One region of the Pseudomonas sp. GL_091 genome, then DNA from elsewhere that is predicted to be linked to it. Evidence: predicted binding sites of a transcription regulator. Region 1 holds the regulator's gene; each other region holds the start of a gene.
The links. Region 1 encodes sigma-54, which starts transcription at its own class of promoters, with help from an activator protein. Its sites were predicted from a motif close to ANTGGCATNNANNTTGCTNT; they were not measured.

Region 1 (10,152 bases):
TGGGCATGATTACCCGCGACGACATCATTCTGGCGCTCTCGAATTCCGGCTCCACCAATGAAATCGTGACCCTGCTGCCACTGATCAAGCGCCTGGGCATTCAGTTGATCAGCGTGACCGGCAATCCTGACTCCGCGCTGGCCAAGGCCGCCGAGGTCAACCTGAATGTTCACGTCGAACACGAAGCCTGCCCGTTGAACCTGGCACCCACCTCGTCGACCACCGCCGCCCTGGTGATGGGCGACGCCCTGGCAGTCGCGTTGCTGGAAGCCCGTGGCTTTACCGCCGAAGACTTCGCCTTTTCCCACCCCGGTGGCGCCTTGGGCCGACGCCTGCTGCTGAAAGTGGAAAATGTCATGCACGCCGGGCAAGAGTTGCCGCAAGTACAGCGTGGCACCCTGCTGAAGGACGCACTAATGGAAATGACCCGCAAAGGCCTGGGCATGACCGTGGTCCTGGAAGCCGATGGAAAGCTGGCCGGGATCTTTACCGACGGTGACTTGCGTCGCACGCTGGACCGTAGCATCGACATCCATAGCGCTACCATCGACCAGGTCATGACTGCACACGGCAAGACTGCCCGCGCCGAAATGCTCGCCGCCGAAGCGCTGAAAATCATGGAAGATCATAAAATCAACGCGCTGGTCGTGGTCGACCGTGAAGACCGCCCGGTCGGCGCCTTGAACATGCACGACTTGCTTCGCGCGGGAGTAATGTAATGAGTGCAGACCTGCTGCAACGCGGCAAACAGATCAAGCTGGCTGTGTTCGATGTCGACGGCGTGCTGACCGACGGGCGCCTGTACTTCCTCGAAGACGGCAGCGAATTCAAGACGTTCAACACACTCGACGGCCAGGGCATCAAGATGCTGATGGCCGCCGGCGTGCAGACCGCCATCATCAGTGGCCGCAAGACTCCAGTGGTCGAGCGGCGAGCCAAAAACCTCGGCATCCCGCATCTCTATCAGGGTCGCGAGGATAAACTGGTGGTACTCGACGAACTGCTGGCCCAACTCAACCTGAGCTATGAACAGGTGGCCTACCTCGGCGATGACCTGCCGGACCTGCCGGTGATTCGTCGCGTAGGCCTGGGCATGGCCGTGGCCAATGCCGCCAGTTTCGTGCGTGAACACGCCCACGGCATCACCCTCGCCCGTGGCGGCGAAGGTGCCGCTCGCGAATTCTGCGAACTGATCCTGCGTGCCCAGGACCGCCTCGACGCGGCCAATGCGGCGTACCTGTGAGCCCATTATGCTGAGCAAAAAGTTTCGCAACACCCTGATGTACAGTTGCATCGCGGCGATATTCGCCGCGGCTGGCTACTGGAACATCAGCCCGGAACGCTTCCTCGACAAGCCGGTAACGCCGATCGATGAAAGCATGATCGACTATTACGCCATCAACGCCCACAGCGTGCAGTACCTGCCGGACGGCAAGCTGCAATATGATCTGGTGTCCGACAAGGTCGAGCACCTGAAAGCGACCGAGGTGACATTGCTGACCAACCCCGACCTGAATGTGTTCCGCGGCACTGAATTCCCGTGGCACGTCCAGAGCTTGCACGGCGAGGTCAACCCTGATGGCACACAGGTCGAACTGATCGATGACGTGCGCATCACGCGCTTCGACGAGAAAAACCGTAAAACCCTGATCACCAGCACCCGTATGACCGTGTTCCCGCAGCAGCAATATGCGCAGACAGAGCAAGACGTTAGAATCGACGGCGCTGGCGGTGTATCGACTGGCAAGGGAATGAAGGCGTATTTGAAAGAAAGCAGGATACACCTGCTATCGAACGTAAGAGGACAGTATGAGGCTCGTTAAAACCCTCCCGATTTTGCTCAGTCTGGGCGCAGCACTGGGAAGCGTGAGCGCCTGGGCTCTGCCGGAAGATCAACAGCAGCCTATCCGCATTCAGGCCGACGATGCCCAACTGGACGACAAGCAAGGTATTGCTACCTATAAGGGTGACGTGATCATCACCCAAGGCTCGATGAAGGTGACAGGCAACACCGTTACCATCACCCGCACCCCGACTGGCGACATCGACGTAGTGACCTCGGTGGGCAACCTGGCGTACTTCGAGCAATTGCAAACGGCTGGCGATACCAAGCCTGTTCAGGGCTGGGGCGTGACGATCCAGTATCACGCCGCGCAAAATCGCGTCGTACTGATCGACAAGGCCAAAGTTGTCGACAAGGACAACAACGTCACCCAAGGCGAAAAAATCGTCTACGACACGGTCAAGAAGCTCGCCAGCGCCGGTCGCGCCACGGGCAGCAAGGTCACCGAGGCGCGTCCGCGCATCGACATGGTGATCCAGCCGAAAAAGAAAACCGACGAGCAAAAGGCCCAGTAATGGCAACTCTGAAAGCTCAGCATCTGGCCAAGAGCTACAAGAGCCGCCAGGTCGTGCGCGACGTCAGCCTGTCCATCGACAGCGGCCAGATCGTCGGCCTGCTTGGCCCAAACGGCGCCGGCAAGACCACCTGCTTCTACATGATCGTCGGCCTGGTGCAAGCCGACCAGGGCCGCGTCCTGATCGATGACCTGGACGTCAGCCACCAGCCAATGCACGGTCGCGCAAAGGCCGGTATCGGCTACCTGCCGCAAGAAGCATCGATCTTCCGCAAACTGTCGGTGGCCGACAACATCATGGCCATCCTCGAGACCCGCAAGGAACTCGACAAGGCCGGTCGTCGCAAGGAGCTGGAAAGCCTGCTGCAGGAATTCCACATCAGCCACATCCGCGACAACCTCGGCATGAGCCTGTCCGGTGGCGAGCGCCGTCGCGTGGAAATCGCCCGCGCCCTGGCCACCAACCCGAAATTCATCCTCCTCGACGAACCCTTCGCCGGCGTGGACCCAATTTCGGTCGGCGACATCAAGCAGATCATTCACCACCTCAAGGCCAAAGGCATTGGCGTGCTGATCACCGACCACAACGTCCGTGAAACCCTGGATATCTGTGAAACCGCCTATATCGTCAACGACGGTCAACTGATCGCCGAAGGCGACGCTGAAACCATCCTGGCCAACGACCTGGTGAAGGAAGTGTACCTGGGCCACGAATTCCGCTTGTAAGACACCGAGGTGCCAGAGCAGTCGACGAGCGCTTGTCTCGATAAAAAATCAACTCTTTTTTATTGTTAAAGCGCTCTAGGCAAACACGACACTTCAAAGATGTTCGGGAGCCAGCTGGAGCATCCTGTCAACAAAACTTTGCAGATTTTTATTGTTACAGCGCTCTAGGCAAACACGACGCTTCAAAGATGTTCGGGAGGCCAGCCGGAGTAACCTGTCAACAAAACTTTGCAGGTTTTTATTGTTACAGCGCTCTAGGCAAACACTTCAGTTTCAGGCATATAATTTGCTTATGATTGGCGCCCCGGCGCCCTGTAGTGGATGGCGCATGTGCGCCGGCGAATAAGGTGTTAAGCCCCTGCCATGAAACCATCGCTAGTCTTGAGAATGGGCCAGCAGCTGACGATGACACCGCAGCTGCAACAGGCCATCCGCCTGCTCCAATTGTCGACCCTGGACCTGCAACAGGAAATCCAGGAGGCCCTGGAGTCCAATCCGATGCTCGAACGCCAGGAAGAAGGCGACGACTTCGACAATTCCGACCCCTTGGCCGACAACGCCGAACAAAAGCCCAACACTGAAATCCAGGAGCCCTCCTACCAGGAAAGCGCCCCGACGGTTGATAACCTCGATGAAGGTGACTGGAACGAGCGCATCCCCAACGAACTTCCCGTCGACACCGCGTGGGAGGACGTTTACCAGACCAGCGCCAGCAGCCTGCCCAGCAATGATGATGACGAGTGGGACTTCACCACCCGCACCTCGGCCGGCGAAAGCCTGCAGAGCCACTTGCTGTGGCAACTGAACCTGGCCCCGATGTCCGACACCGATCGCCTGATCGCCGTGACCCTGATCGACTGCATCAACAATCAGGGCTACCTGGACGAAACCCTCGAGGAAATCCTCGAAGCCTTCGACCCGGAGCTGGACATCGAACTGGACGAAATCGAGGCCGTCCTGCACCGCATCCAGCAGTTCGAGCCCGCCGGCATCGGCGCCCGCAACCTGGGCGAATGCCTGCTGCTGCAATTGCGCCAGTTGCCTGCCAAGACCCCTTGGCTGGCCGAGGCCAAGCGCCTGGTCACCGATTATATCGACCTGCTTGGCAGCCGCGACTACAGCCAGTTGATGCGCCGCATGAAGCTCAAGGAAGATGAACTGCGCCAGGTCATCGAGCTGGTCCAGAGCCTCAACCCGCGCCCGGGCTCGCAGATCGAGTCCACCGAAGCCGAGTACGTCGTTCCTGACGTCATCGTGCGCAAGGACAACGAGCGCTGGCTGGTGGAGCTGAATCAGGAGTCGGTGCCACGGCTGCGGGTCAACGCCCAGTACGCCGGTTTCGTGCGCCGCGCCGACACCAGCGCCGACAACACCTTCATGCGCAATCAGTTGCAGGAGGCCCGCTGGTTCATCAAGAGCCTGCAAAGCCGCAATGAAACCCTGATGAAGGTTGCCACCCAGATCGTCGAGCATCAACGCGGCTTTCTGGAGTACGGCGACGAAGCCATGAAGCCGCTGGTCCTGCATGACATCGCCGAGGCGGTCGGCATGCATGAGTCGACGATTTCACGGGTGACCACCCAGAAGTTCATGCACACCCCCCGGGGCATTTACGAACTGAAGTACTTTTTCTCCAGTCACGTAAGCACCTCCGAAGGCGGCGAATGCTCGTCCACGGCGATCCGGGCGATCATCAAAAAACTGGTTGCCGCGGAAAATCAGAAAAAGCCGTTGAGTGACAGCAAGATCGCTGGTTTACTGGAGGCACAAGGCATTCAGGTGGCTCGCCGCACCGTCGCCAAGTACCGCGAATCCCTCGGGATCGCGCCTTCGAGCGAACGCAAGCGGTTGATGTAGAGCCACGCCACAGCGTTCCAGTGGTAGATCATCTGATCTACCGCTTTATGCACTGGCAACGAAGGAGAAGCTGTATGCAAGTCAACATCAGTGGACACCAACTGGAAGTGACCGAACCTCTTCGCACCTACATCGGCGAAAAACTCGAACGATTGGAGCGACATTTCGACAAGATCACTAATGTGCAGGTCACGATGACCGTCGAAAAGCTGAAGCAGAAAATCGAAGCCACGCTGCATATTCCCGGGAATGAAGTGGTCGCAAACGCGGAACATACTGATATGTACGCCGCGATCGACGCACTCACCGACAAGCTGGATAAACAACTCAAAAAGCATAAGGAAAAGACCCAGAGCCTCCTCCAGGGCGCAACCGGTCGTTAACACTCCCAACCCATGATCCGACTTGAAAGTATCCTGACCCCCGGCCGTTCCCTGGTGAACGTGCCGGGAGGCAGTAAAAAGAAAGCCCTCGAACAAATTGCCAATCTGATCGCCCGCGAAGTGCCGGCCCTGGAGATGCAAGATGTCTTCGAGGCACTGATTGCCCGTGAAAAACTCGGCTCCACCGGTTTTGGCAATGGCATCGCTATTCCACATTGCCGTCTCAAAGGCTGTGTTTCGCCCATCAGTGCATTGATGCACCTGGACGCCCCTATCGATTTCGACGCCATCGACGGCGCGCCGGTTGACCTGCTGTTCGTACTGCTGGTCCCGGAAGCCGCCACCGATGCGCACCTTGAGCTGCTGCGACAGATCGCCAGCATGCTCGACCGCAAGGAAGTACGTGAAAAACTGCGTAATGCTGCAAGCAACGAAGCCCTGTATCAGGTTGTCCTGAACGAGCAAAACGGTCAGTAATCATGCGCTTGATCATCGTCAGTGGCCGTTCCGGCTCAGGTAAAAGTACCGCCCTCAACGTTCTTGAGGACAACGGCTACTACTGCATCGACAACCTGCCTGCCGGCCTGCTGCCGGAGCTGGCCGAACGTGCCTTGATTCATACCGAGCTGTTACAGCCGCTGGTCGCCGTTTCCATTGACGCGCGCAACCTGCCCAGCCACCTGTCACGCTTCCCCGACCTGCTCGAAGAGGTCCGCAACCGCCACATCCAGTGCGATGTCCTGTACCTGGACGCCGACGAAGAAACCCTGCTCAAGCGCTTCTCGGAAACCCGCCGACGTCACCCCCTGACCAACGCCAACCGCTCGCTGGCCGAAGCCATCAGCGTCGAGAGCGACCTGCTCGGGCCGATTGCCGACCTCGCCGATCTCAAGATCAACACCACCAGCCTGAACCTGTACCAACTGCGCGACGCCATCAAGCTGCGTCTGTTGAATCAGCCCGAGCCGGGCACTGCGTTCCTGGTGGAATCCTTCGGGTTCAAGCGTGGCATGCCGGTGGACGCCGACCTGGTGTTCGATGTGCGCTGCCTGCCCAACCCTTACTGGAAACCGGAATTGCGCGAGCAATCCGGGCTCGATCAACCGGTTGCCGAATATCTGGCGGCCCAGCCGGATGTCGAAGAGATGTTCCAGGACATTTCCACATACCTGCTAAAGTGGCTGCCTCGTTTTGCCGCCAGCAACCGCGCCTACGTCACCATTGCCATTGGCTGCACTGGCGGACATCACCGTTCCGTCTACCTGACCGAGCGTCTGGGGCAGGCGCTGCAAAAAACCCTGAAGAACGTCCAGGTTCGCCACCGCGACCTCAGCTAAAGGATTCACACCGCGATGCCTGCTCTGGAAATCGAAATCATCAACAAACTGGGCCTGCATGCTCGCGCTTCTGCAAAATTCGTTGGGGTGGCGGGTCAGTTCCCGTGCCAGATCCGGGCCGGTCGTACACCAGAGTCCATGGTCGATGGCAAAAGCATCATGGCGATGATGATGCTGGCCGCCGGCAAAGGCACCACGATCCACTTGAGCACAGAAGGCGAGCAGGAACAGGAAGCGCTGAATGCGCTGGTGGCGTTGATCAACAACTTCTTCGACGAAGGCGAGTAACAGTCACGGCTTTGTGGCGAGGGGGCTTGTCGGAACGCCGCATCGCCCTGTTCGGCTGCGTAGCAGTCGTAAATCCGACGAACACAGCATCCACGTTGAATCTCGATTGCAGTTTTTGGGGCGGCTTCGCCACCCAGCGGGGGCAAGCTCCCTCGCCACAAAGGCTCTTTGCCACAAATCAAGCCAGCGCCGTATCCATCACCATCATCAAACAGAACCCCATCAGCAGCCCAAGGCTGGCAAGCTGGTCATGACCATTGCCGCGCGATTCGGGACAAGGTCAATAAAAAAGGCGCGCCCCCATTGAGTAGCGCGCCTTTTTGTACAGCGGCCCTGGCTTAGCTGCCCGCCACCGTCATCCGTTCGATCAGCACCGAACCGGTGCGAATGTTGCTGCGCAACTCAAGATCGTTACCCACGGCAACGATCTGCTTGAACATGTCGCGCATGTTGCCGGCAATGGTCACTTCCTGGACCGCGAACTGGATTTCGCCGTTCTCGACCCAGTAACCCGCTGCACCGCGGGAGTAATCACCGGTCACCATGTTCAGGCCTTGGCCCATCAACTCTGTCACCAGCAAACCGCGGCCCATGCGGCGCAGCAAGGCGGCCTGGTCTTCATCGCCATGGGTGACGAACAGGTTGTGCACGCCCCCGGCATTGGCGGTGCTCGGCATGCCGAGCTTGCGACCGGAGTAGGTGCCGAGGATGTACGACACCAACTCGCCTTTTTCGACGAACGGTTTGGCATAGGTTGCCAGGCCATCGCCATCGAACGCCGCACTGCCCAACGCCCGCATCAGATGCGGGCGCTCGTCGATGGTCAGCCACTCCGGAAACAGCTTCTGACCGAGAGTGCCCTCAAGGAACGACGACTTGCGATACAGGCTGCCACCGGAAATCGCCGACAGGAAACTGCCGAACAGCCCCCCAGCCAACTCGGCGGAAAACAGCACCGGCACCTCGCAAGTCGGCACCGGACGCGCGCCCAGACGGCTTGCCGCCCGTTGCGCAGCGCGCTGGCCGATGCTGACCGGGTCGGCCAGCAGATTGCCCTGGCGGTTCACGTCGTACCAGTAATCGCGCTGCATCTGGCCATCGGCCTCGGCGATCATCACGCAGCTCAAGCTGTGACGAGTCGACGCGTAACCGCCGATAAACCCATGGCTATTGCCATAAACGCGGCAACCTTGATGGGTACTGAGGGTGGTGCCGTCGGCGTTCTTGATCCGGCTGTCGGCGGCAAACGCCGCGGCTTCGCAGGCCAGGGCCTGTTCGATGGCTTGTTCCGGAGTGATGTCCCATTGGTGGAACAGGTCGAAATCCTGAATATCCCGCGCCATCAGCGCGGCATCCGCAAGGCCCGAGGCTCCGTCTTCCGAGGTGTGCTTGGCGATGGCCAGTGCAGCGGCGACTGTTTCGCGAATCGCCTCCGGTCCACTGGCCGAGGTGCTGGCGGAGCCTTTGCGCTGGCCAACGTACAAGGTGATGCCGAAACCCTGATCGCGGTTGAATTCAACGGTTTCGACTTCACGCTGGCGCACCGTGGTCGACAAGCCCTGCTCCAGGGACACTGCCACTTCACAGGCACTGGCGCCCTGGCGTTTGGCTTCAGCGATGATCTGCTCGACTTGTTCCTGCAGTGCCGGCAACGCTTGTGGGCCGACGCTTTCAACTGCACTCATGCTGTTCTCCACTCAAATTCTGCTTTCGGTAACGGTCATCGAGCGACCGGGCCGGACAAGCGGCCCCCGACTGGTTATCATGGCGGCGTTTCTTTGCGGACGGCCACCATGGTTGATTCTTACGACGACTCCCTCGATACGGGAGAAAAAAGCAAATCCCAGGTTAAACGCGAGCTGCATGCTCTGGTTGACCTTGGCGAGCGCCTTACAACACTCAAGCCTGACTTGCTGGCAAAACTGCCCTTGACCGACGGAATGCGTCGGGCTCTGGCCGATGCGCCCAAGCACACCGCGAACATCGCGCGTAAACGGCACCTTCAGTTCATCGGCAAGCTGATGCGCGATCAGGACACTGCCGCGATTCTGGTTTTGCTCGATCAACTCGATGCCTCCACTCGCCAATACAACGAACGCTTCCATAACCTGGAGCGCTGGCGCGATCGTCTGATTGCCGGCGACGATGCCGTTCTGGAAAAATTCGTCGTCGACTACCCGGACGCGGACCGCCAGCAATTGCGTTCCCTGATCCGTCAGGCCCAGCATGAGGTTGCGCAAAACAAGCCTCCTGCTTCCAGCCGTAAAATCTTCAAGTACATCCGTGAGCTGGACGAGACTCAACGCGGTCTGCGTTAATTCTCGAATCGGGTGAGCTGCCTCGCAGCTCACCCGCAGCCTCACTTCTTACGACCCCGTGCCACCCACGGTGATCGCATCAATCTTCAGCGTTGGCTGGCCGACACCCACCGGCACCGACTGCCCATCCTTGCCGCACGTGCCCACACCGCTGTCCAGCGCCAGATCATTACCGACCATCGACACTTTGCTCATGGCTTCAGGCCCGTTGCCGATCAAGGTCGCGCCTTTGACCGGAGCGGTGATCTTGCCGTCCTCGATCAGGTACGCCTCGCTGGTGGAGAACACGAACTTGCCGCTGGTGATGTCCACCTGACCGCCACCCAGGTTGGCGCAGTAGATGCCGCGTTTCACCGAAGCGATGATTTCCGCCGGGTCGCTTTCGCCGGCGAGCATGTAGGTGTTGGTCATGCGCGGCATCGGCAGGTGCGCGTAGGATTCGCGACGACCGTTACCGGTGCGGGCCACGCCCATCAGGCGCGCGTTGAGCTTGTCCTGCATGTAGCCTTTGAGCACGCCGTTTTCAATCAGCGTGGTGCACTCGGTCGGCGTGCCTTCGTCATCGACGCTCAACGAGCCACGGCGACCGGCCAGGGTGCCGTCATCGACAATGGTGCAAAGCTTCGACGCAACCATCTCGCCCATGCGCCCGCTGTAGGCCGAACTGCCCTTACGATTGAAGTCGCCTTCCAGACCATGACCGACGGCTTCGTGCAACAGCACGCCCGACCAGCCGGAACCGAGCACCACCGGCAAGGTACCGGCCGGTGCCGGAATGGCTTCGAGATTGACCAACGCCTGGCGCAACGCTTCACGGGCATAGCCCATGGCGCGGTCTTCGCCGAGGAAGTAACGGTAATCGGTCCGACCACCACCGCCATGGCCG
Region 2 (10,152 bases), 970 kb from region 1:
GTGACTTCCGGCAGGCCGAGTTGCACCGACGGGTTGTCCAGTGCCACGCGATGATGGCAGGCCAGGCAGATTTCCCAGCCGCCGCCCAATGCAGCGCCATTGATCGCCGCGACCACCGGTTTGCCGAGGGTTTCCAGGGTGCGCAACTGGCCCTTGAGGCTCAGCACCATGTCGTAGAAGGCCTTGGCCTGGGGTTTGCCGACCTTGATCAGTTCATTGAGGTCGCCGCCAGCGAAGAAAGTCTTCTTGGCCGAGGTGATGATCACACCGGCGATGCTGTCCTTGTCGGCCACCAGGCGCGCAACACAGTCAGCCATGGCCTCGCGGTACACCGCATTCATGGTGTTGGCGCTCTGGCCCGGCATGTCGATCGTCAGGACGACGATCTGGTCCTGGTCTTTTTCGTAACGAATGGCTTCGTTCATAACGGGGTTCCTTGAAGTCCGGGCTCAGAGGCGTTCGATGATGGTGGCAATGCCCATGCCGCCGCCGACACACAGGGTCGCGAGGCCATAACGCAGGCGTTGGGCTTCCAGTTCATCGAGCAGCGTGCCGAGAATGACGCAACCGGTGGCGCCCAGCGGGTGGCCCATGGCGATTGAGCCGCCGTTGACATTGACCTTGTCCGGATCGACAGCCATGTCCTTGATGAATTTCAACACCACCGACGCGAACGCCTCGTTGACCTCGAACAGATCGATGTCTTCGACCCGCAGCCCGGCCTTGGCCAGTGCCTTGCGGGTCGCCGGCGCGGGGCCGGTGAGCATGATGGTCGGATCGGTGCTGGTGACTGCCGTGGCCACAATCCGCGCCCGTGGCTGCAAGCCCAGCGCCCGGCCCTTGGCTTCGGAGCCGATGAGCATCAGCGCCGCGCCATCGACAATCCCGGAACTGTTGCCGGGGGTGTGCACATGATTGATCCGCTCGACATGGCTGTAGACCCGCAGCGCGGTGGCATCGAAGCCCATCTGCCCCATCATCTCGAAACTCGGCTTGAGTTTGCCCAGGCCTTCCAGGGTCGAGTCGGCGCGGATGAACTCATCGTGATCGAGCAGGATGATGCCGTTCTGGTCCTGCACCGGCACCAGCGACTTGTTGAACGAACCGTCGGCCCGCGCCCGCGCAGCCTTTAGCTGGGAATGCAGGGCATAGGCATCGACGTCCTGACGGCTGAAGCCTTCAAGGGTGGCGATCAGGTCGGCACCCACGCCCTGTGGCGTGAATTGACTTTGCAGGTTGGTCGCCGGGTCCAGCGCCCAAGCCCCGCCATCGCTGCCCATCGGCACCCGGGACATCGACTCGACACCACCGACCACCACCAGGTCTTCGAAGCCTGAACGCACTTTCATCGCGCCGAGGTTCACTGCCTCCAGCCCCGAAGCACAGAAACGGTTGATCTGTACTCCCGCCACACTGACATCCCAATCGGCCACCTGAGCGGCGGTCTTGGCGATGTCGGAACCTTGATCACCAATCGGTGTCACGCAGCCGAGCACCACATCATCGACCTGGCTGGTGTCCAGCGCCGTGCGCTGCTGCAGTGCGGTGAGCAAACCGGCAACCAGGTTCACCGGTTTGACGCTGTGCAAGGCGCCATCGGCCTTGCCTTTGCCACGGGGCGTGCGTAACGCGTCGAAAATCAATGCTTGGGTCATGACGTCCTCGAACCGCAGTGCAGGTGGGTAAATACCGAGTGTCCACTCTTGGCCCGAGCCGCGTTTGATTCAATGACCGCAGCGCTCACAGACGTTGACGCTCACGCTCAGACGGACGGTAGTCAGCTACCGTTCAGGACACCAAGCTGTCTAGCCAACGGGCGCCAAAGAAGCTGGCAATAGGCCTCATGCCATTTTTAAAGCAAATTGCAAGAACACCATACGAAATGGATCTAAGCCAAGCTTAACGCGGGCTCTAAGGTGAACTTGTACGAAGTTGTCGTCGGGTTTTGCCGAGGCGCTCGTCGCTACAGGAAGTGCAACGCGCTGCCATCATGGAGCTATGCGGGCAGGCATCAGGAAATAACAAAAAAGGCGGTCAAGCCATGTTCAAACAATCGAAAGTACGTCAAGCCGGGCTCATCCTTTTCGCCACCACGCTGTTGTTGATATTGCCGAACCTGACCAAGGTCATCGGCTAGTCACGTCTATAAGATACGGCGTCACAGTTTTTGCATTGCCACTATCAAAATGTGACTGGCCCGCTACCCGGGCCAGCGTGGCTGTGCCAATCTTTGCGGCACTTGCACGACAGGGACGGCGATCACTTGAAAATGCTCATTCTGCTCGGGGCCATGCTGTTCGGCTCGCCCTTGTATGCCGCACAGCTGAACCTGGAGCTGGGCGCGAACAGTCGCACCTGGCAGACCGAGCAATTGCTCAAGCATCCCCAGGTTCAAACCATTAACATCAGCAACGACGTTTCCTACAAGCGGGACATGAGTTACCGCGCCGTGCCGCTGTCCGCACTGCTGACCGGCATCAAGCCTGGAGACCATCTGCAAGCCGTGGCCCTGGATGGCTTTGCCGCCGAAATGACCGCGGCACCGTTGCTCAATACCCAGGGGGCACAGGCGTGGCTGGCGATTGAAGACCCGGCCAAACCCTGGCCACCGTTATCCGAAGGCAAGCCCGGCGCCGGGCCGTTCTATCTGGTCTGGAGCAACCCGCAGGCCGGCAACATCAGCCCCGAACAATGGCCGTTCCAGGTGGCGAGCATCAAACGCCTGGCGCCCGTGGCCGAGCGCTTTCCCGCCCTGCTGCCCGATCCGGCGTTGAAGGCGGATGATCCGGTAAACAAGGGATTTGCGATATTCCAGAAGAACTGCCTGGCCTGCCACCGACTCAATGGCGCCGGTGACGCGCAGTTCGGGCCGGACCTGAATATTCCGTACAACCCGACCGAGTATTTCGGTGCGGACTTCCTCAAGCGCTACATCCGCGATCCACAGAGTTTGCGCCAGTGGCCGCAGGCGAAGATGCCCGGGTTCTCGGCCGAGGTGTTGCCGGATGGGGATCTGGGGATGCTGGTGGGGTATTTGAAGCACATGACCGGGCGCAAGGTGAAGCCGTGATGCATTTACCTGTAGGAGCGAGCCTGCTCGCGATAGCGGTGTGTCAGCCAGCGAAGTATTGACTGACATGACGCCATCGCGAGCAGGCTCGCTCCTACAGGGTTCGGCGGTGTTTCCGTTATTGCTGTTGCACCGAGATCACCGGCGCCGGCGTCGGTGAAACCAGCACCTTGGCGTGCATCTGCTCACACCCGCCGCCCCGGCGCATTCCGCGCACCGGGCAGGCATCCAGGTAGTCCAGGCCCACCGCCAGCTTCAGGTGACGCTCCGGCCGGGCCAGTTCATTGGTCACGTCGAAGCTGTACCAGGCGTCATCCAGCCAGGCTTCGGCCCAGGCGTGGCTGGCCAAGTGTTCGCTGTTTTCGCTGTACAGATAGCCCGACACATAACGCGCTGGAATGCCCAGGCTGCGGGTGCAGGCGAGAAACGCGTGGGTGTGGTCCTGACACACGCCGGAGCGTCCGGCAAAGGCCTGGGCGGCGCTGGTGTCCACTTCCGTGGAGCCCGGCGTATAGGTCATATGCTGGTTGAGGCCATGCATCAGATCGATCAACGCCGTGCGATCGCGGCGTTGCTTGCATTCCTTCTCGGCGAACGCCCGCAGGGCGGCGTCGGCTTCGGTCAAACGGGTGAAGCGCAGAAACGGCAATGCAGACTGGCTCTCGTGCTCGGCCTCACGCCATTCGTCGATATCGACCTGGCCACGGGCACCGATGATGATCGCCTCATGGGGCTCGTCCATGGTCAGCACATGCAGGATGTTGCCGAACGGATCAAGTTGCGCCCGCACCGGACGCGGCAGGTCGAGCTGCCAGCTAAGTACGTGCTGGCGTTCGCTGTCGTGGGGAGTCAGGCGCAGATACTGGATGCTCGCCCGCACCTTGTCTTCGTAGTGATAGGTGGTCTCGTGGCTAATGGAAAGTCTCATGCGGCCTCCAGATAAGAACTGTGAATCGCGTTACCCAACTGGCGCACCAGCGGGATGAACTCGGTGAGCCAGGCGTGCAGGCCTTCTTCGAGAATTTCTTGGATGCCGGTGTAGCGCAGGCGTGCGTCCATTTCTGCCGCCAGGCGTTGTGCGGGACGACCATTGGCCCCCGGTAATTGCGCGAGGATCAGGTCGATTTCTTCGGTGCAGGCACGCAGGGATCGCGGTACATCGGCCCGCAGCAACAGCAATTCCGCCACATGCCGGGCACCAGGGGCGTCGCGGTAGATTTCCGTGTAGGCCTCGAACGACGACAACGCCCGCAACAACGCGCTCCATTGGTAATACGCGTGAGCGGTGCCATCGCTGACCGCTTCGGCCTGATCACCGGCCATTTCGTAGCGGGCATCGAGCAGGCGCAAGGTGTTGTCCGCCCGTTCGATAAAGGTCCCCAGACGAATGAAACGAAACGCATCGTTGCGCATGATGGTGCCGTAGGACGCGCCCCGGAACAGGTGGGAACGTTCCTTGATCCACTCGCAGAAACGACTCATGCCGTAGCGACTGAGGCCCTGTTCGGCAATACCGCGAATTTCCAGCCAGGTGGCGTTGATGTTTTCCCACATGTCGGCGGTGATGCGCCCACGCACCGCATGGGCGCTGGCCCGTGCGGCACCGAGGCAGCTGTAGATGCTCGCCGGGTTGGCCGCATCCAGGGCGAAGAAATGCAGCAGCCGTTCGGCATGCAGTTCGCCATGGCGCTCCAGGTAATCGTCCAGGGTGCCGGTGATCAACAGCGGCATGGCCAGTTCGTGCAAACCGTCGCCACGACCGTCTTGCGGCATCAGCGACAGCGAATAACTGATGTCGAGCATCCGCGCGAGGTTTTCCGCCCGCTCCAGGTAACGCGACATCCAATACAAATCCGAGGCAGTTCTACTTAACATGACAGGCTTCCTTTAATCCTCGACCACCCAGGTGTCCTTGGTTCCGCCGCCCTGTGAGGAGTTGACCACCAGGGAGCCTTCGCGCAGGGCGACGCGGGTCAAACCGCCGGGCACGACCCGGGTTTCACGACCTGACAATACAAACGGCCGCAAGTCGATGTGGCGTGGCGCAATGCCGTTTTCGACAAAGGTCGGACAGGTCGACAGCGACAGCGTCGGTTGCGCGATATACGCATGGGGCTTGGCGATGATCCGCGCGCGGAAGGCTTCGATTTCCGCCGCCGTCGCCGCCGGCCCCACCAGCATTCCGTACCCGCCGGAGCCCTGGGTTTCCTTGACCACCAGTTCTGGAAGATTGGCCAGCACGTGGGAAAGCTCAGACGGATTACGGCATTGCCAGGTCGGCACGTTCTTCAGGATCGGTTCTTCGTCCAGATAGAAACGGATCATGTCGGTCACGAACGGATACACCGATTTGTCATCCGCCACCCCTGTGCCGATGGCATTGGCCAGCACCACGTTGCCGGAACGGTAGGACGACAACAGCCCCGGCACGCCGAGCATCGACTCCGGGTTGAAGGCCAGGGGATCGAGGAAGGCGTCGTCAAGGCGACGATAAATCACGTCGACCGCTTTCGGCCCGTCGGTGGTGCGCATGTAGACCTTGTCGTCACGCACGAACAGGTCCGCGCCCTCCACCAGTTCCACACCCATTTCCCGTGCGAGAAACGCATGTTCGAAGAACGCGCTGTTGAAGCGCCCCGGCGTCAGCACCACCACGCTCGGATTATCGATCGGGCTTGAGCTTTTCAGGGTGTCGAGCAACAGGTTCGGGTAGTGGTCGATGGGGGCGATGCGTTGCGCCGCGAACAACTCGGGGAACAGGCGCATCATCATCTTGCGATCTTCGAGCATGTAGCTGACGCCACTCGGTGTTCGCAGATTGTCTTCGAGCACGTAGTAGGTGCCATCGCCGTCGCGCACCAAGTCGACGCCGGAGATGTGCGAATAGATATCGCGGTGCAGATCCAGGCCCTGCATCGCCAACTGGTACTGCTCGTTGGCCAGCACCTGCTCGGCCGGAATGATGCCGGCCTTGATGATGCGCTGCTCATGGTAGAGATCGGCGAGGAACATGTTCAACGCCTTGACCCGCTGAATGCAGCCACGCTCAACAATCCGCCATTCGCTGGCGGGGATACTGCGGGGGATGGTGTCGAAGGGAATCAGGCGCTCTGTCCCTTGCTCATCACCGTAGAGCGTGAAAGTAATCCCGGCGCGATGAAACAGCAGATCGGCCTCGCGTCGCCGTTGTGCCAAAAGCTCGTCAGGCGTTTCGGCCAGCCAACGGGCAAACTCCCGATAATGCGGGCGGACCTGGCCGCCGGCATCGTACATCTCATCAAAATAGGTGCGGATCATGCCGTACTCCTTGTCTCTCGGACGTCCAGACCTTCGCAAGGCCCGTGCCATCGGCATAAACGCTTAAATTTCAATCGGTTGGATAATCAAGACACACGCACCGCACCAATCCTGTGCGGTAAATGCCCCAACCTGATCGCCCCCGCTTCATTGCAAGGCGTAGTGGTCGCCTATCACCAGCATAGTCAGAGTTGATTTCACTGCCCGGCAGTCGCTGGGGATAATTCATGCATTCGCTGGAAAACCTGCCGATCTCCCCTTATAGCCGCCTGCCCAGGCGGCTTTTTTTCCTTTCTGCAACGTGCTGAAACGAAAACGGCCAACCCGAAGGTCAGCCGTCATTGCTGGTTGTCACTGTTCATAAGGTTATGCGAGTCGCCCTCGTACCTCCTGTTTCACACCCCAGCCTTCGATGATGCCACCCAACGGCTCGACCACTGCTTCGAAACCCTGTTCGAAGTCGCCGATGTCGTCGTAGGTGGCATACATGACCTTGCACAACTCCAGCGCCCAGGCGCCATCGTCGCGCACACTGATTTGCGCATCCAGGGCTTCACCACGGTGGAAATGACCTGCCGCCCTGCGTGCCCGCTCCTCGTCCGGGAAAATGGCGTAGAACTCGATGGGATGAAACCGCGAAAAGTCAAAACCGCCTTCTTTCATGCGGCGCAACACGCTGCTGCTGATGTCTTCTTGATAGGCTGTGCTCATGAAACGTCCTCCTCAAAACGATGGATAGACTTTCCGTACTCCCTCACCCGCAACCGAACAGCGCGAGCGACGGCAACCGATGTGCCGGCGGGAAACAAGCATGGAGCTGACAAGACCAGACCTTAGCGATTCATTCGCTGATCTCGCTTGCAGAGTAGCCTTAAGATAGAGCCTCTGCCAAGGCCTGGATGTGAATGCGACAGGTGCCGTTCAGATTGGAGTAATGCCGAGGATTTGAATGCTGTTCTGGGACTTGAGCTCTTTGACGCACGCATCAGTGGTCCGCCCTTCCAGATCGTTCAGATCCAGTTCGGCAGCGACAGGAAGAAGACGGGCCTTGATGAGTTTGGCGGCACGCTCGTAGTCCGGGCGCTCGGTGCACTCAAAGACTTCGTTGATGGTTTCGCCATGATCATCCACGAAAGTGACTTTCCACTTTTGCATTGGTGCCTCCTCGATAAAACCCATGGATGGGCTTACCTCTATCTCGACCTTGTTAGCAGGCTAATTGTTCCGCCTTGTTCCGCCGCAATTCAATGTGGGAGCGGGCTTGCTCGCTCCCACAGGTTTTGTGTTTCAACCCATCAATCGTTACTTGGTTTGTTCACCGCCTGCAACACGTATTGTGGCAAGGCGAAGGCGCCGATGTGGATTTCAGGATTGTAGTAGCGGGTGATGATGCCGCTGCCCGTGAAGCGCTGTTGCAGGGTTTCGCGGGACAACTTGCGATAAGCGGTATTGGTGGCGCCCCAGGCGAAGGTCATCGAACCGCCGATGTAGGTCGGCACGGCGGCCTGGTAGAAGTGCCAGTCCGGAAACAGGCTGCGCAGGCGACCGGCGGTGGTCTTCACTTCTTCGATCTGCATGAACGGCGTGCCGTTCTGGGTCACCAGGATGCCGCCTTCGTTCAGGCAGCGGTGGCAGGCCTGGTAGAAGTTTTCCGAGAACAGCACTTCGCCCGGTCCGATCGGGTCGGTGGAGTCGGAAATGATCACATCGAATTTTTCAGTGGTGGTGGCGACGAAACGCATGCCGTCGTCGATCACCAGGTTCAGGCGTGGATCTTCGAATGCACCTTTGGAGTGGTTCGGCAGGAATTCCTTGCACATGTCGACCACGGTACCGTCGATCTCGACCATGGTGATGTGCTCGACACTGCGGTGCTTGGCCACTTCACGCAACATGCCGCCGTCGCCGCCGCCGATGATCAGCACGCGCTTGGCAGCGCCGTGCGCCAGGATCGGCACGTGGGTGAGCATTTCGTGATAGATGAACTCGTCGGCTTCGGTGGTCTGGATCACACCGTCCAGCGCCATCACCCGGCCCATGCGCGGGTTTTCGAAGATCACCAGGTGCTGGTGCTCGGTGCGCACTTCGTGCAGCAGTTTTTCCATGCGAAAACGCTGGCCGTAGCCTTCGTAGAGGGTTTCCAGGTAGTCGCTGGTCGGGGTATTGCTCATGGGAAGTGCTCCGATGAATGCGGGTGGCAACGGACGGTTACCCGCCCATGATGGCCAATCGAGCGTCTCGATTGCCCGGGAAAGGCGCGCATTCTACGTCGCGGAACATGACAGGTCGAACCTTCGTCATCGAAGTACCCACAGGTTCAGTGACGCTTGTTCAGAATTTGACGTTGCCACGCGGTCCGGCGATGGCCCAGATGATCAGTCCCAGTACCGGCAACAGCGCGATCAACAATACCCAGAGGATTTTCATCCCGGTCTCGGCGCTACTTTTGAACACGTTGATGATGGCCCAGATGTCCAGGACAAAAATGATCAAGGCAACCAGGCTGTTGAACGTGGAACCCATGGTGACGCTCCCAAAGAGTGATATGCCCCCTCAGGATAGACGGTCGCCGCGAGGATTCCTTTTTATTGACAGTGTCTGGATCAGACGTGGATCGCCACTTTCAGCGCTTCCAGGGATGGCGCGGCTGCGATGCCGACTTCTGCGCACAATTCCAGCACCCGTGGCAGGTCATTGCCGTAGACCAGGACCACCTGCAGCTCGTCATCGAGCAACTGGCTGAAGTTCATCAGCGTGTAGCCACCGCTTTCCTTGTTCATGCTGCTCATCTGCACCTGGATGCGGTTGAGCGCGGTCAGGGCTTCGGTCTTGGCCAGTTGCTTGGGCTTGAGATTGAACTCCACCCCCGGGCCGAACGAGGCGACGATCTGGGCGAACAGGTCCATGTAGGTGTCAGCCTGGAACAGCACCGTTTCCGGCAGGCTGCCGACCACCACCCACTCACCCAGCGGGATCGGGAAGGTTTCGTCGTAGTTGATGTCCGGATTGGCGGTCAGAAAAGCCTCGGGATCGGCGTAGGCCTGGGCCGCTTCGTCTGAGACCTTGAGGATTTCGTCTTCGCCCATGCACCCGGAGCTGATTTTGCTGATGAGTTCGACGAGTGCGGCTTTCATGGGGAGGATCCTGTAGCGAGGTGAATTTTGAGGGCGCGAAGGATAGCGCATTTCCATGACCGATAACTTGAAGCAGGCACTAACTTGTGGCGAGGGAGCTTGCTCCCGCTGGGTCGCGAAGCGGCCCCAAAATCAGACAATGCGATTCGTCAGACTTACCGCGCCGAATGGTTTTGCGACTGCTGCGCAGTCGAGCGGGACGGTGCGGCGGTCCGACAAGCTCCCTCGCCACAATGGGGATTACCAGCCTCAAATTAGTCGATATCAGCCAATCAGCTTCTCAAGCTGCGCAACGGTATCGGAAGCGCCCATGGTTTTAGCCGCCTCCAACGCAGTGATGCCATTGGCGTCCTTGGCTTTCGGGTCGGCGCCCTTGCTGATCAGGTAATCGACCACTTCGACGCGGTTGAACATCGCCGCCATCATCAGCGCCGTGCGGCCATCGAAGGACGAGCCTTCAACCTGCGCGCCGCCGTCGACCAAGGCCTTGATCACCGCGAGGTCGCCCTTGAAGGCGGCGCCGGCAATCGGGCTCTGGCCGTTGTCGTTGCGGATCTCCGGATCGGCCTTGTGCTCGAGCAGGACTTTTACCGTGTCCACATGACCGTGATACGCGGCCAGCATCAGCAAGGTATCGCCCTTGTGGTTACG
Region 3 (10,152 bases), 2.4 Mb from region 1:
AGGGCGTCGTGCCGTTCCTGAAAGTCGTCAACGACACCGCCGTAGCGGTTAACCAGGGTGGCAAGCGCAAAGGCGCTGTGTGTGCCTACCTGGAAACCTGGCACATGGACATCGAAGAGTTCATCGAACTCCGTAAGAACACCGGTGATGACCGTCGTCGTACCCACGACATGAACACTGCCAACTGGATCCCTGACCTGTTCATGAAGCGCGTCTTCGACGACGGCAAGTGGACCCTGTTCTCGCCGTCCGAAGTACCGGACCTGCACGACCTGACCGGCAAGGCCTTCGAAGAGCGTTACGAGTACTACGAAGCCCTGACCGAGTACCCAGGCAAGGTCAAGCTGTTCAAGACCATCCAGGCCAAAGACCTGTGGCGCAAAATGCTGTCCATGCTGTTCGAAACCGGCCACCCATGGCTGACCTTCAAGGACCCGTGCAACCTGCGCAGCCCGCAGCAGCACGTGGGCGTGGTCCACAGCTCGAACCTGTGCACCGAGATCACCTTGAACACCAACAAGGACGAGATCGCCGTTTGCAACCTGGGCTCGATCAACCTGCCGAACCACATCGTCGACGGCAAGCTGGACACCGCCAAGCTGCAACGCACCGTGAACACCGCCGTGCGCATGCTCGATAACGTGATCGACATCAACTACTACTCGGTGCCGCAAGCGAAGAACTCCAACTTCAAGCACCGTCCGGTCGGCCTGGGCATCATGGGCTTCCAGGACTCGCTGTACCTGCAGCACATCCCTTACGGTTCCGACGCTGCCGTCGAGTTCGCCGACAAGTCGATGGAAGCGGTCAGCTACTACGCGATCCAGGCTTCCTGCGACCTGGCCGACGAGCGCGGCGCCTACGAGACCTTCCAGGGTTCGCTGTGGTCCAAAGGCATCCTGCCGCTGGATTCGCAACAGATCCTGATCGAGTCCCGTGGCCAGAAGTACATCGATGTCGACCTGAACGAATCCCTGGACTGGGCACCGGTTCGCGCCCGTGTACAGAAAGGCATCCGTAACTCGAACATCATGGCCATCGCACCGACCGCGACCATCGCCAACATCACCGGCGTCTCGCAGTCGATCGAACCGACCTACCAGAACCTGTATGTGAAATCGAACCTGTCGGGCGAGTTCACCGTGATCAACCCGTACCTGGTTCGCGACCTGAAGGCTCGCGGCCTGTGGGACTCGGTCATGATCAACGATCTGAAGTACTACGACGGTTCTGTGCAGCAGATCGAGCGCATCCCGCAAGAACTCAAAGAGCTCTACGCGACCGCGTTCGAAGTCGACACCAAGTGGATCGTCGACGCGGCAAGCCGTCGTCAGAAGTGGATCGACCAGGCTCAGTCGCTGAACCTGTACATCGCCGGCGCTTCGGGCAAGAAGCTGGACGTGACCTACCGCATGGCCTGGTACCGTGGCCTGAAAACCACTTACTACCTCCGTGCCCTGGCTGCGACCAGCACCGAGAAGTCGACCATCAACACCGGCAAGCTGAACGCTGTTTCCAGCGGCGGCAACCACGGTGACGACTCGGTCCTGGCAGCGCCTGCCGGTCCTGCTCCAGTGCCGAAGGCTTGCGCCATCGACGAGCCGGATTGCGAAGCTTGCCAATAAGCTGAGCCGGTAAGCGCTGCAAGGCGCTTACTCGAAACCCCCGATCAGCCTCTGGCGGGTCGGGGGTTTTCTTTTGCCTGTCTGTAGGAGCGAGCTTGCTCGCGATAGTCTTGAGGGCGCCGCGTATTTCCAGACAACACGCGTTATCGTTGACGACCATCGCGAGCAAGCTCGCTCCTACACCTACAGGTTTCGGCGAGCACAAAAAAGCCCCTCTCTCGAGGGGCTTTTTGTGCAGCACTATCCAGCATCAAGTCATCTGAATGATGGTCTGCATGATGGTGCTCTGGGTGGAGATGGTCTTGGCGTTCGCCTGGTAATTGCTCTGCGCCTTGATCAGGTCGACCAGCTCGTTAGTCAGGTTGACGTTGGACTCTTCCAGGGAGTTGGAAACGATCGAACCCAGGGTGCCGGTCTCCGGCGCATCGTAGCCCGGGATGCCCGACGCGTAGGTTTCTTTCCAGCTGGTGCCGCCTACCGGCTGCAGGCCTTGCTCGTTGGTGAAGCTGGCAAGGGAAATCTGGCCGATGGGCTTGGTCTGGTTGTTGCTGAAGTTGGCCAGCAGCACACCGCTACCGTCGATGGTCAGGTTGGTGATCTGGCCCGTGGCGTAACCGTTCTGCGCCGGAATCGAACGCGCGGTGTCGGCGTTGAACTGGGTGGTGTTGGCCATGGCGATGGTCAAACCTGCTGGATCGGCTGCGGCACCGTTGGCTGTCCAGACGCCATTGGTGACACTGCCCGGTGTCCAGTTGGTAATTTTCAGGTCACTGCTGATTACTGAAGTCGGTGGCGTGGTTGGCGGCGTCACGGGTGTGCTGACCGAAGTCAGTTTACCGGTGGAATCGAACGACATGGTCGAAGCAACCGGCGCGGTAACGGTAGGATCACTGCCATCCGGATTACGGCCATCGATCAGCGTGTAGGTGTCCCACGTGTTCGCTCCAGTCTTGACCATGTATTGATCCATGGTGTGCTGGTTACCCTGAGTATCGAAGATCGGGGTACTGAACGACTTGGTAAAGGTCTCGGTCTTGGACGGGTCGAACTTGTTCGCCGCTACTGTCTGGTCGATCACCGCCGAGGTGGAGTTCAGGTTGATCGTCGACGACACGGTGCTGGTGGATTTCGGTGCCAGGTTGGAGGTGTCGATCCGCAGGTCGGTCAGCACGCCATTGACGATCTTGCCGTTGGCATCCACACCGTAACCTTGCAGGCGGGCCGTACCGTCGCTGTTGGTGACATAGCCTTCCTTGTCGGTCTTGAACGTACCGGCACGGGTGTAGGTCAGCGAACCGTTGTTGCTCAGGACAAAAAAACCGTTGCCCTGGATACCCATGTCGAGCACGTTGCCGGTGTTGCTCACGTCACCCTGGCCGAACTGCTGGGAAACGTTGGCCAGGCGCACGCCGTTGCCGACGGTCTTGCTGCCGGTGCCCAGGCGGGTCGCCGAGTACACGTCTTCGAATTCTGCGCGGGACGATTTGAAACCGGTGGTCGCGACGTTGGCGATGTTGTTGCCGGTCACGTCCAGTTGTTTATTGGCTGCATAGAGACCGCTAAGGCCGATATTGAAAGACATCATCCACTCCTTTGTGCCGTGTTAGTCGGCTCTACATACCAATGGTTTGTACTTTGGACAGGGCAACGCTGCCCAGCCCGGCCAGATTGAGCATCAACTCACCGCCGGTCTGGCTGATCGTCACGCTGTTGACGGTGGCGGGCAGGTTGGTGATCAACGCGACGGACTGGCCATCGATCGTGCTCGTGGCGCCGAAGGTGTAGGTGCCCGCAGGTACCGTCTCACCCGCATCGTTCTTGCCGTCCCAGATGAAACTGGCGTTGCCGGCCTTCTGCGAACCGAGGTCGATGGTGCGCACGGTCTTGCCGTCGGCGTCGGTGATCTTCAGGGTGGCGGACGCCACCGAAGACGGAACGACCACCGTGCCGCTGAGGCTCTTGGTGGTATCGACCACGGCCTTGTCGCCCGGCGCGATGACCGAACGCCCCACCAGCGACGACGCCTGCAAGGCCTGGGACGAGTTGTAGTTGCTCGCCAGGCCGCTCACAGTGCTGTTGAGCGTGGTGATGCCTTCCAGGCTGCTGAACTGCGCCAACTGGGCCACGAACGCGCCGTTGTCCTGGGGCTCCAGCGGGTTCTGGTTTTTCAGCTGGGTCACCAGCAATTGCAGGAACGCATCCTTGCCCAGCGCCTGGTTGCCCGTGGCGCTGCCGGTTGCGGACGCGAGGCCGTCAGTCGTGGTGCTGGTCTTGATCGAAGAGTTGGCCAGGATGTCGTTGAGGCTCAAACCACTGGTGGAATCGGTAACACTCATCTGAGTCGCCCCTTATCACTGACCAAGGGTCAGGACCTTCTGCATCATGGTTTTGGCGGTGTTCATCATTTCGGCGTTGGTCTGGAACGAACGGCTCGCGGAAATCATGTCGGCCATTTCCTCCACCACGTTGACGTTCGGGTAGTAGACGTAACCCTTGGCATCGGCCGCCGGATGGTTCGGCTCGTAGCGCGCTTCAAGATTGCTCTGGTCTTCGACCACACCCAGCACCTGAACGCCCTGACCGGCGGCGTCCTGGCTCTGGAACAGCGAATCGCTGCCGCCGTTCTGCCCGCCCTGGAACATGGTGGCGAATACCGGGTGACGCGCACGGTAGGTCTGGTCGATGCTCGACGAGACCGTCTCGGCGTTGGCGATGTTCGAAGCGACGGTGTTCAAGCGCGTGGTCTGCGCACTCATGCCGCTACCGGCAATGTTGAAAACACTGGACAGAGACATGGCTTACTCTCCACGCAGGGCTGACACCAGCCCTTTGAATTTACTGTTGAGCAGGGTGAAGCTGGCCTGGAAGCCAATCGCGTTTTCCGCGTAGTTCGACTGTTCCAGCTGGGCGTCCACGGTGTTCTGGTCGATCGACGGTTGCATCGGGGTGCGATACAGCAACGACTCGTCGCCATTGCCCAGGCCTTCAGCTTCGATGTGACGGCTGTTGGTCATGTTCAAGGCGAAGGTGCCGTTTTTGGTTTTCTCGTTCTGCTCGGCGAGCACTTTCGAGAAGTCCAGGTCCCGAGCCTTGTAGTTCGGGGTATCGGCGTTGGCGATGTTGTTGGCCAGGACTTCGGCACGCTGGGCGCGGAAGCCCAGGGCTTGTTCGTGGATACCGAGCGCTTTATCGAAGCTGATGCTCATGTCGGGAAACCTTCGGGTGACCTGATTTTTCGTAGGATCAACTTAGCAAGCCCCATGCCAATTCAAAAAACCCCGGAAACCGGGGCTTTGCCGGCCATGGCAACGCGGCAATGCCAGAAAAGCGGCAATGGTTTTCCGCCGGATGCCGCTTTTCTGCCGCCTCCTCCCCCTTTTCAGAACACCACCGCCCCCACAGGGGAATGCAGTGCTGGCGGAAATTCAGCAGACAAAAAAACGGGAGCCCCAGAGGACTCCCGCTTTTTGACAACACCAACAAAATCACTTCGCCTGGTAAATGATCCCCGGGCTGCACTGGACCATCTGGTAATGATCCGGCAAACCGTTCAACGCTTCGGAAGCACCGAGGAACAGGTAGCCACCCGGTTTCAGCGTGCTGTGGATACGCAACAGGATGTCCTTCTTCACCTCGGCGGAGAAGTAGATCAACACGTTGCGGCAGAACACGATGTCGAACTTGCCGAGGCTCGCGTAGCTGTCCAGCAGGTTGAAGGAACGGAATTCCACACGGCTCTTGATCGGCGCCTTGATCGCCCAGCGCCCCGGCCCTTTCGGGTCGAAATAACGCTGCAGGCGCTCGGGCGACAGACCGCGGCCAATGGCCAGGCTGTCGTACTCGCCGGTCTTGCAGTTGTTCAGCATGGTACCGGACAGGTCGGTGGCAATAATCTGCACGCCCATCCTCAACTGGCCCAGGTTGACCCGCTCGAACTCGTCGATGGACATCGACAGCGAATACGGTTCCTGGCCCGACGAGCACGCTGCCGACCAGATGCGCAGGCGCTGGCCGGGACTGGCCTTGATCGCTTCGGGCAGTACCTTGTTCTTCAAGACTTCAAACGGGTAGGTATCACGAAACCACAGGGTTTCGTTGGTGGTCATGGCATCCACCACCTGCTCGCGCAAACCGCTGCGCGGCTGGGTCTGCATGCGCTGAACCAACTCCCCCAAAGACTTGATGCCTTGCTGTTCCATCAGTTTGTTGAGACGGCTGGAGACCAGGTACTGCTTGTTTTCACCGAGCAAAATGCCACAGGCTTTTTCCAGGAATACCCGGAACTGTTCGAAATCCAAATTACCCGTAGACAATGATGCCGCCTCTTAAATCGTGTTGACTGCCAGGGGTGCGACCCCCTAGCTGATATCTGCTGCTTTGATCCGGTCGACTACCCGGGATGCCAGGTCATCAGGACGGAACTTGGCCAGGAAGTCATCGGCACCGACCTTCTTGACCATCGCCTGATTGAATACCCCCGACAACGAAGTGTGCAGGATGATATGAAGCTTTTGCATTCGCGGGTCATTGCGGATTTCCGCCGTCAGGGTGTACCCGTCCATCTCCGGCATCTCGATGTCGGAGATCATCATCAGGAACTCCTCTTCCGGCTTCTTGCCCTCGTCGACCAGTTTGCGCAGGTAGTCCAGCGCTTGCCGACCGTCATTCAACGCCACCACTTCGACGCCGACCGTTTGCAGGCAACGCGTGACCTGCTTGCGTGCCACCGATGAGTCGTCGACCGTCAGCACACGCAACGAAAGTGCCTTGTGCTGGGTTTCGACATCCACCACACCGACGGAAATCGCTTCCGGCGTCGGTGCCACTTCCGCCAGCACCTTCTCCACGTCGATGATTTCGACCAGCTGGTTGTCGACCCGCGTCACCGCCGTCAGGTAGTGATCGCGCCCGGTGCCCTTGGGCGGCGGATGGATCTCCTCCCAGTTCATGTTGACGATGCGCTCCACCGAGCGGACCAGGAAACCCTGGGTCTTGGTGTTGTACTCCGTGATGATCACGAATGGATTGTGCTTGTCCTTCAACGCACCGGAGCCGGTCGCCATCGCCAGATCAAGGATCGGGATGGTCGCCCCCCGGATGTTCGCCACGCCGCACACGACAGGACTGGACTTGGGCATCAGCGTCAGTTTGGGGCATTGCAGCACCTCCCGAACCTTGAACACGTTGATCCCGTACAGCTGCTGGCCGTCGAGACGGAACAACAACAGCTCAAGGCGATTCTGCCCCACCAGTTGCGTGCGCTGGTTTACCGAATCCATTACACCAGCCATGCCCAGACTCCTACACCAACGCCAAGTGTTGTTGCGACGCGCCTTCATCACTAAACGGCACGACGCTTGCTTTTTTAATCGTTATGAACACAGAACCGACATTTTTCCGACGCCTGACCACACCCTGCCGAAAATTGCTCGGTGTGCTGGCGGCTGTTTGCCTGTTCAACGCTGGCAGCCCTGCCCTTGCTGACGCGGTTACCTTGCCTGACATGCTTATCGGCGTCACTCAGGGCTTTCTTGAATTCACCGTAGAAGACTATCTGGCTACCAGCCAAACGGAAGGTCGCTACGAGATCCAGGTCAACCAACTCGATCCGCGCATGCACATGCCCATGTGCGACAAGGAATTGACAGCAACGCTTGAGAGTCCCAAGCCGCTGGGACGGGTTACGGTCAAGGTTCGCTGCGAGGGCGTTTCCCCCTGGACAGTGTTCGTGCCCGCTCAAGTCCGCCTGTTTCGCGAAGTCGTGACCAGCGCCCGGCCACTGCGCCGCGCAGCCATTGTCGAGCTTGGGGACGTGGTCCTGCGCGAGCGCGATATCAGCCTCACCAGCCAGGGCTACCTGACCTCCCTCGATCAGGCGATCGGACAGCGACTGACCCGACCAATGGTCGCCGACCAGGTGATTACCCTGGTGCATATCGAACAGGCAGAAGTCATCCGCAAGGGTGATCAGGTGGTGATTACCGCCCGTAGCGGTACGCTCAGCGTGCGCATGCCGGGCGAAGCACTGTCAAACGGCAGCCTGAGCGAACAGATCCGGGTGAAAAACCTCAACTCCCAGCGAGTCATCAAGGCGCAGGTCATGGCGCCGGGGCAGGTGGAAGTGTCCATGTAAGGCGCGCTGTTCATCAGAATGTGGCGCTTGCCGCGGCTGTTCCCTAGACTGTGTTCCAGGCACGGCAAGCGCTGGCGCGCGCAAGGTTCATTGATAAATGGGCCTAAAGTTTTCCAGGGAATGGCCGAAACCATGGCAAGCGTCCAAATTCCCAGAGGTTTTTATCATGGTCATCGATTTCAGCCGTTTGAACAGCTCCTCGTCCCTTACGGGCAGTACACGTACCAGCGCCAGCAAGGAAAGTGCCGAGGCCGGCAAATCCGCACCGCTGGAGTCCGCGGCCGAACAGGCCGGTACCGTCAAAAGCGGGGAATCGGTACATCTCAGCAATGAGGCTCAACAGTTGCAGAAGGTCACTGACAAGCTGCGCGATCAGCCTGCCGTCGACAACGCCCGCGTGGCCGAGTTGAAAGCAGCGATTGCCGATGGCAGCTATAAAGTCGACAGCAACCGTGTAGCCAGCAAACTGCTCAACTTCGAAGCCCAGCGCTAGGCCACCGCCGGCGCCAGGCTTTTGGACGCTTAAAACCCAAGGCCAGCCATGCACGACACTCATCTACTGCAACTGATCACCGACGACTTTGCCCCAGCGCAACACCTGCTGGAGTTACTGCAGACCGAATCCCTCGCATTGCATGGCCGCGACATGCCATTGCTCGAGAACATCCTGGCGCAGAAACAGGCATTGGTCGTTTTGCTCGAACAGCATGGCCGCAAGCGCAGTGAAATTCTCGCCAGCCTCAACCTGCCAACCAACCGCGGCGGTCTGGAGCAATTGGCCGGCCAGTCGAGCATTGGCGAGCAGTTGTTGGCGCAAAGTGACGTGCTGACCGATCTCCTGGCCCAGTGCCAGGCCATCAACGCCAACAACGGCCAGTCGATCCTCACTCAGCAGGCCGCTACAGCCACCCAGCTGAAAATCCTCACCGGCGGTGAAACCCCGGCGCTTTACGATGCCAGCGGAACGTTCTCCAAGCTTGCCAAGCCGCGCCCGCTCAGTCAGGCATGAGCCGGTCAATGCCCCCGCTCTATCAAGACGCGCAACATACTGGCAAACTGCCAGACTGCCGTAGTCAAATTTTGTCTGGAGATTGATTAACCGTGTCCAATGCCTTAAACGTGGATGATGCTCCGCAGCCACCCAAGGTGCTCTCCACGCCCTTGGAAATCTCCAGCAACCTGCGCCAGCTGCTCGAAAGCCATGACCCGCTGATCATCACGTTCCACGAGCGCAGCCAGCGCTTCCAGAGCTATCTGGTGGACCTGGACCGTGACAGCAACATGATTGCCCTGGACGAAATGATTCCCCGAGATGGCGAGCGCTACCTGCTGGCGGGCGAACCGTTCAAGGTCGAAGGCTTCCACGAAGGCGTACGCATTGCCTGGGAAAGCAACGGCCGGTTGAACATCGACGAATCCGCTGGCAGCCGCTGCTATCGTGGCGCCCTGCCCGATGAAGTGGTGTACCACCAGCGCCGTAATGCGTTCCGCGCCGCGCTGAAACTGGCACAACTGGTCAACGTCAACCTCGACGGCGAAAAGCTCAAGGCCCCCATCAGCGGCAAGCTGCTGGATATTTCCGCTACCGGCTGCAAACTGCGCTTTGACGGCGACATCACAGGCAGCCTGCAACTGGGTCAGGTTTACGACCGCTTCAGCGCCGAACTGCCCTTTGGCAAGATGACCGCTCCGGTCGAGTTGCGTTATCTGCACTTCGAAGAAAAGATCTCCACCACCTTCGCCGGCATTCGCTTCCACAACATGAGCGGGCTGGTGCAACGTCAGGTCGAACGCTTCGTCTATCAGCTGCAACGCGAAGCACGTCGCTTCGACAAAGACGACATCTGATAGAGCGTCAACAAAAAGCGGGCAGCCCCTTGCGGTGACTGCCCGTTTTTTTGTGCCCCGGTTTTAAGGCCTGGCCTCGGTAAAGCTTGGCTCGCGCCCCGAATCTGGGTCTTCTGGCGGTTGATCGGTTTCTGATTCGGATTCAGGTTCGGCTGGCGGCTCCGGATTCACCGGGTTGCACATCTGATCCTGCACCACCTGCTCATCAACACGCGGGTCGAGGCAGGCCACCAGTGGCGAACTCGTCATATTGTCCGGCATGGCCACGTGATGCAGCGGTGCGTCGTCGACCTGATGCAGGTTGGTCACCGCTTTCGGACGAATTCGCCACACCAGCACCAACGCAAAGAAGCTGAAAAACGCATAGAGCATCTGGCTGCCGAACAGCTTCATCAGCACGCCTGCCACCAGCGGCCCGATACTCGCACCCACGCCATAGGTCACCAGCAACATTGCCGTCAGGGACACCCGGCGATCGCCTTCGACATGGTCGTTGGAGAACGCCACTGCCAATGGATACAGGCAGAACTGCACCAGCGAACAGAC

Region 2: AC3ITY_RS08775 (circularly permuted type 2 ATP-grasp protein) is a predicted target of sigma-54. The motif match lies at 6,400-6,419, and genes of this name have one in related genera.
Region 3: flgB (flagellar basal body rod protein FlgB) is a predicted target of sigma-54. The motif match lies at 4,874-4,893, and genes of this name have one in related genera.

What each region holds. Positions count from the first base shown of each region.
Region 1 covers NZ_CM174451.1:917,760-927,911, reverse strand. The annotation lists gene AC3ITY_RS04150 (KpsF/GutQ family sugar-phosphate isomerase) at 1-719, shown strand, start outside; gene AC3ITY_RS04145 (KdsC family phosphatase) at 719-1,243, shown strand; gene lptC (LPS export ABC transporter periplasmic protein LptC) at 1,251-1,823, shown strand; gene lptA (lipopolysaccharide transport periplasmic protein LptA) at 1,810-2,358, shown strand; gene lptB (LPS export ABC transporter ATP-binding protein) at 2,358-3,083, shown strand; gene AC3ITY_RS04125 (RNA polymerase factor sigma-54) at 3,447-4,940, shown strand; gene hpf (ribosome hibernation-promoting factor, HPF/YfiA family) at 5,015-5,323, shown strand; gene ptsN (PTS IIA-like nitrogen regulatory protein PtsN) at 5,336-5,800, shown strand; gene rapZ (RNase adapter RapZ) at 5,803-6,660, shown strand; gene AC3ITY_RS04105 (HPr family phosphocarrier protein) at 6,676-6,948, shown strand; partial or broken gene AC3ITY_RS04100 (ZIP family metal transporter) at 7,127-7,222, opposite strand; gene pmbA (metalloprotease PmbA) at 7,287-8,633, opposite strand; gene yjgA (ribosome biogenesis factor YjgA) at 8,742-9,266, shown strand; gene tldD (metalloprotease TldD) at 9,315-10,152, opposite strand, start outside.
Region 2 covers NZ_CM174451.1:1,892,318-1,902,469, reverse strand. The annotation lists gene AC3ITY_RS08800 (3-hydroxyacyl-CoA dehydrogenase NAD-binding domain-containing protein) at 1-425, opposite strand, end outside; gene AC3ITY_RS08795 (acetyl-CoA C-acetyltransferase) at 450-1,655, opposite strand; gene AC3ITY_RS08790 (c-type cytochrome) at 2,270-3,070, shown strand; gene AC3ITY_RS08785 (transglutaminase family protein) at 3,189-3,998, opposite strand; gene AC3ITY_RS08780 (alpha-E domain-containing protein) at 3,995-4,945, opposite strand; gene AC3ITY_RS08775 (circularly permuted type 2 ATP-grasp protein) at 4,958-6,367, opposite strand; gene AC3ITY_RS08770 (ribonuclease E inhibitor RraB) at 6,734-7,078, opposite strand; gene AC3ITY_RS08765 (hypothetical protein) at 7,289-7,522, opposite strand; gene speE (polyamine aminopropyltransferase) at 7,663-8,538, opposite strand; gene AC3ITY_RS08755 (PLD nuclease N-terminal domain-containing protein) at 8,699-8,890, opposite strand; gene AC3ITY_RS08750 (hypothetical protein) at 8,971-9,501, opposite strand; gene AC3ITY_RS08745 (ankyrin repeat domain-containing protein) at 9,766-10,152, opposite strand, start outside.
Region 3 covers NZ_CM174451.1:5,650,670-5,660,821, forward strand. The annotation lists gene AC3ITY_RS25655 (ribonucleoside-diphosphate reductase subunit alpha) at 1-1,625, shown strand, start outside; gene flgE (flagellar hook protein FlgE) at 1,876-3,207, opposite strand; gene flgD (flagellar hook assembly protein FlgD) at 3,239-3,961, opposite strand; gene flgC (flagellar basal body rod protein FlgC) at 3,977-4,420, opposite strand; gene flgB (flagellar basal body rod protein FlgB) at 4,424-4,831, opposite strand; gene cheR (protein-glutamate O-methyltransferase CheR) at 5,111-5,938, opposite strand; gene AC3ITY_RS25685 (chemotaxis protein CheV) at 5,984-6,916, opposite strand; gene flgA (flagellar basal body P-ring formation chaperone FlgA) at 7,000-7,758, shown strand; gene flgM (flagellar biosynthesis anti-sigma factor FlgM) at 7,925-8,251, shown strand; gene AC3ITY_RS25700 (flagella synthesis protein FlgN) at 8,300-8,767, shown strand; gene AC3ITY_RS25705 (flagellar brake protein) at 8,860-9,606, shown strand; gene AC3ITY_RS25710 (MFS transporter) at 9,670-10,152, opposite strand, start outside.